Regions from separate parts of the Bradyrhizobium sp. 6(2017) genome, predicted to be linked through region 2. Evidence: predicted binding sites of a transcription regulator. Region 2 holds the regulator's gene; the other holds the start of a gene.
The links. The regulator PhoB, encoded in region 2, activates phosphate uptake and scavenging genes when phosphate is short. The targets are predictions, from matches to a motif close to TGTCATNNANCTGTCAT.
Positions count from the first base shown of each region.

Region 1: a site for PhoB is predicted at 1,093-1,109, ahead of G6P99_RS27850 (OprO/OprP family phosphate-selective porin). Genes of this name have one in related genera too.

Region 1 covers NZ_CP049289.2:5,912,257-5,914,459, reverse strand. Annotated here, with positions in the region: gene G6P99_RS27850 (OprO/OprP family phosphate-selective porin) at 1-1,031, opposite strand, end outside; gene G6P99_RS27845 (DegQ family serine endoprotease) at 1,323-2,203, shown strand, end outside.
Region 2 covers NZ_CP049289.2:1,139,387-1,141,589, forward strand. Annotated here, with positions in the region: gene phoU (phosphate signaling complex protein PhoU) at 1-591, shown strand, start outside; gene phoB (phosphate regulon transcriptional regulator PhoB) at 722-1,432, shown strand; gene G6P99_RS05345 (GcrA family cell cycle regulator) at 1,674-2,186, opposite strand.

The DNA of each region.
Region 1 (2,203 bases), 4.8 Mb from region 2:
CGGTCGCTGAGCGTGAGCGTCTGCGCCTGCGTCACCAGATTGCGCGGCGGCTGGATCAGCCATTCCGCGTCGGCACCGATATGCACCGAATAGTTATTCCCGCTGATCGGATTGCCGGCGACACGGACGACCGCGCCATACTGCTCCGATGATCCGGGCGGGGTGACGCTGGACGCCGAGTGAATCTGGCCGGTGGTCGGTCCGGTTGCATAGGCGCCGACCCAGAGCTGGTCATTCCACCAGCGGCTGCCGACGGTCGAACGGAAGTCACCTGCCGCGACGTTCTGCGCGATGATGCCGGCCGAGGCGCGCTCCATGAACAGGATGTCGTTCGAGCTGGTGGACTCGTCGAGCGTCCAGGCCAGATCCATGATGCCGCCTTCGATCGCCATCTTGCCGCCGAACGGCTTGAAGCCGGTATAGCTGAGATAGGCATTCTCGACGCCGGAGGTGCCGCCGCCGGGCAGCGATCCCGCCGCCGTGCCACCGAAGCCGTCGGACGAGCCGCCGAAGTCGTAGATCAGCGCGTAATTCCAGTCGCCGAAGAATTTGCCGATCACGCCGATGCGGGCGCGGCGGAGATTCTCGCCGCTGTCAAGCTTCTGCGGCGACGTGCCCGCGGTGTTCGGACGATAGTCGTAACCGCCGACATCCCAGTGGATGCGGCTCGTGATCGCGATGCAGTTCTGTTCGTCCGCGGTGCAGATCGTCGGCCGGTTGTTCGGCAATGTCACCACGACGCCGGACGGCGCGACCGGACCCTTGACCGGGATGGCGGCATTGGCGGTTACGACCCGCGCAGCCTTGGCGTCCGCGGCCTTCGCGTTGGCGTTTGCGCTGGCCGCCGTCGCGGTGTTGGCATTGGTCTGCTTCTGCAGTTTGTCGAGCTTCTGCTCGAGCATCTTCAACTGCTGCTTCAGTAGCGCGATCTCCGCATCGCTGCCGCCTCCGGCCGATTGTGAATAGGCCGGCGAGGCGGCGAGCGCCCCTGCCAGCCCTATGGCGATTGCACCAACTTTTGTCGCACTCATTGTGCACCCCTGTTGTGTTTGAAGTCCCCACTCACTCACTGAAACGTCCTAGGAGTTGATCGTGACTGACACACGACAGTGCTGCCTAGCATCGCAGTTCCGCTTGTTGTCCGCGGGCAACAAGCGGAGCGGCGCAGTGAGATTACAATCATCATAGAAGTTTGGCGGCGCGCTTCAACGCGGCTGCCACGGGTTTTGCACCGCGGCGGCGGGGGGCAGTTATCGGGCCCGGCGCCCTTCAATTGCCAGGCGAACACGCCTATATTCCGGCGTTTTCCACGAGAGGTGAGAATGCTCCGACCCGTCCGCTTTGCTGCCCTATCCGCTCTCTTCACGTTGGCTTTCATCGGGAATCTCGGCCCGGCCGCGGCCCAGGACCGCCGCGTGCCGTCCTCGCAGGCTGAGCTGCAGCTGTCCTATGCGCCAATCGTGCAGCGGGTGCAGCCGGCGGTGGTCAATGTCTATGCCGCCAAGACCGTGCAAAACCGCAATCCATTCCTGGACGATCCTATTTTTCGTCGATTTTTCGGCGTGCCCGGGCAGCAGCCCGAGCAGATGCAGCGTTCGCTTGGCTCCGGCGTGATGGTCGATGGCTCGGGCCTCGTGGTCACAAACAATCACGTGATCGAGGGCGCCGACCAGGTGAAGGTCTCGCTCGCCGACAAGCGCGAATATGAGGCTGAGATCGTGCTGAAGGACAGCCGCACCGACCTTGCGGTGCTGCGGCTGAAGGGGACCAACAAGGAGAAGTTCGCGACGCTGGATTTCGCGAACTCCGACCAGCTGCAGGTCGGCGACGTCGTGCTCGCGATCGGCAATCCGTTCGGCGTCGGCCAGACCGTGACGCACGGCATCATCTCGGCCCTGGCGCGCACTCAAGTCGGGATCACGGATTATCAATTCTTCATTCAGACCGATGCCGCGATCAATCCCGGCAATTCCGGCGGCGCGCTGGTCGACATGACCGGCCGGCTCGCCGGCATCAACACCGCGATCTTCTCGCGCTCGGGCGGCTCGCAGGGCATCGGCTTTGCGATCCCTGCCAACATGGTGCGCGTGGTGGTGGCCTCCGCGAAGGGCGGTGGCAAGAATGTGAAGCGGCCATGGCTCGGCGCGCGACTGCAGGCGGTCACACCGGAGATCGCGGAGACGCTCGGGCTGAAGCTGCCGAC
Region 2 (2,203 bases):
GACGTCGCGCTGGGCAAGCGCGTGGTCGCCGCCGACATCGAGATCGACAATCTGCAGCGCGTCATCGAAGAGCGCGCGGTGCTGACGATCGCTCGCCGCCAGCCGATGGCGATCGACCTGCGCGAGATCGTCAGCGCGATGCGCGTCGCGACTGACCTCGAGCGGATCGGCGACCTCGCCAAGAACATGGGCAAGCGCGTCGCGGCGCTGGAGAGCGATTTCCAGCCGCTGAAGCTGATCCGCGGCCTCGAGCACATGACCGACCTCGTGCTGTCGCAGGTCAAGTCGGTGCTCGACGCCTATGCCGCGCACGATCTGCCGGCGGCGATGAACGTCTGGAAGGGCGACGAGGAGGTCGATGCGATCTGCACCTCGCTGTTCCGCGAACTGCTCACCTACATGATGGAGGATCCGCGCAACATCTCGTTCTGCATCCATCTGATGTTCTGCGCCAAGAACATCGAGCGGATCGGCGACCACGCCACCAATATCGCCGAGACCGTGTTCTACATGATCGAGGGCCAGCAGATCACCGACAAGCGTCCGAAGGGCGATATGACCAATTTCGCCACCACGGTGCCGGGCAACTAGGGCATGATCCGCATCGGCGGAACCGGATTGTCGTCGCGACAAACCGTTTCCCACGGGGAATATGCTCAGGGGTTGAGTGTTTCGGTTTGCGTTTGGGCAACGGATCACCACAGAGAAAGAACTTAGACCGATGAGCGCACGCATTCTGGTAGTCGAAGACGAGGAAGCGCTGACGACACTGTTGCGCTACAACCTCGATGCGGAAGGCTACGACGTCGAAACGGTGGGACGCGGCGACGACGCCGACACCAGGTTGAAGGAGCGCATCCCCGACCTCGTTGTGCTGGACTGGATGCTGCCGGGCCTGTCCGGCATCGAACTGTGCCGCCGCCTGCGGGCGCGGCCCGAGACCAAGCAGCTTCCGATCATCATGCTGACCGCGCGCGGCGAGGAGAGTGAGCGCGTGCGCGGGCTTGCCACCGGCGCCGACGATTACATCGTCAAGCCGTTCTCGGTGCCCGAGCTGCTGGCGCGGGTGAAGGGCTTGCTGCGCCGTGCGAGCCCGGAGCGGCTTGCCACCGTGCTGACCTATGGCGATATCGAACTCGACCGCGAGAAGCGCCGCGTGGCGCGCTCCGGCCGCCCGATCGATCTCGGGCCGACCGAATATCGTCTGCTCGAATTCTTCCTCGAGCATCCCGGCCGGGTGTTCAGCCGCGAGCAGCTGCTCGACAGCGTCTGGGGCCGCGACATCTATATCGACGAGCGCACCGTCGACGTGCATATCGGCCGCCTGCGTAAGTTGCTCAATCCGGGCCGCGAGCAGGATCCGATCCGCACCGTGCGCGGCGCCGGCTACGCGCTCGACGACCGCTTCGCGAAGGCCGAGCCGCAGCCGTAACGGCCGTGTGGCATTCATAAACCGCAACACGTTGTCGTCCCGGCGAAAGCCGGGACCCATACGCCGCGGCCGGCGCAATCGGCACGCGGCCAGACGGCTTTCAAACAACACCCATTCGTGGTTATGGGTCCCGGCCTGCGCCGGGACGACGCCGGTGATGCATCCGGGCTACGGTTCTCACAAAAAAATCCCCGCTTTCACGGGGATTTCTTTTTCAGTCCTACGCCAGTTTCCCGAGTGCTCACTTGATCTGCGGTTTCGCCGACGGCCGGCGGCGATCGCCGGCGGGCTGGTAGGCGACGCGCGAGTGGTGTGCGCAATAGGGCAGGCCGCCGAGCGCCTTGCCGCCGCAGAAGAAGAATTCCGGGCTCGATGGATCGCCGACCGGCCAGTGGCAGGTGGCTTCGTTCAGCTCGAGCAGCGACAGCCGCTGGCTCATCGGCACCACGTTGTCGTAGGAGATCGGATCGGGCTCCATCTCGACCTCGAAGGCATGCGCCAGCGCGGTGTTGCCGCGCGAGACCGGACGCGCCACCCGCATCATGTGCTGGGCGGGGCGGGCCTTGCGCTGCCGCGGCGCGGCCGTGGAGGGGGCCTTGGCGCGGCCGGAGAGGCCGAGCCGATGCACTTTGCCGATCACGGCATTTCGCGTCACATTGCCAAGTTCCGCGGCGATCTGGCTGGCCGAGAGGCCAGACTCCCAGAGCTTCTTCAGCTGCTCGACGCGATCGTCGGACCAGGTCAATACAGTCATCGCATTCTTCCTTTCGC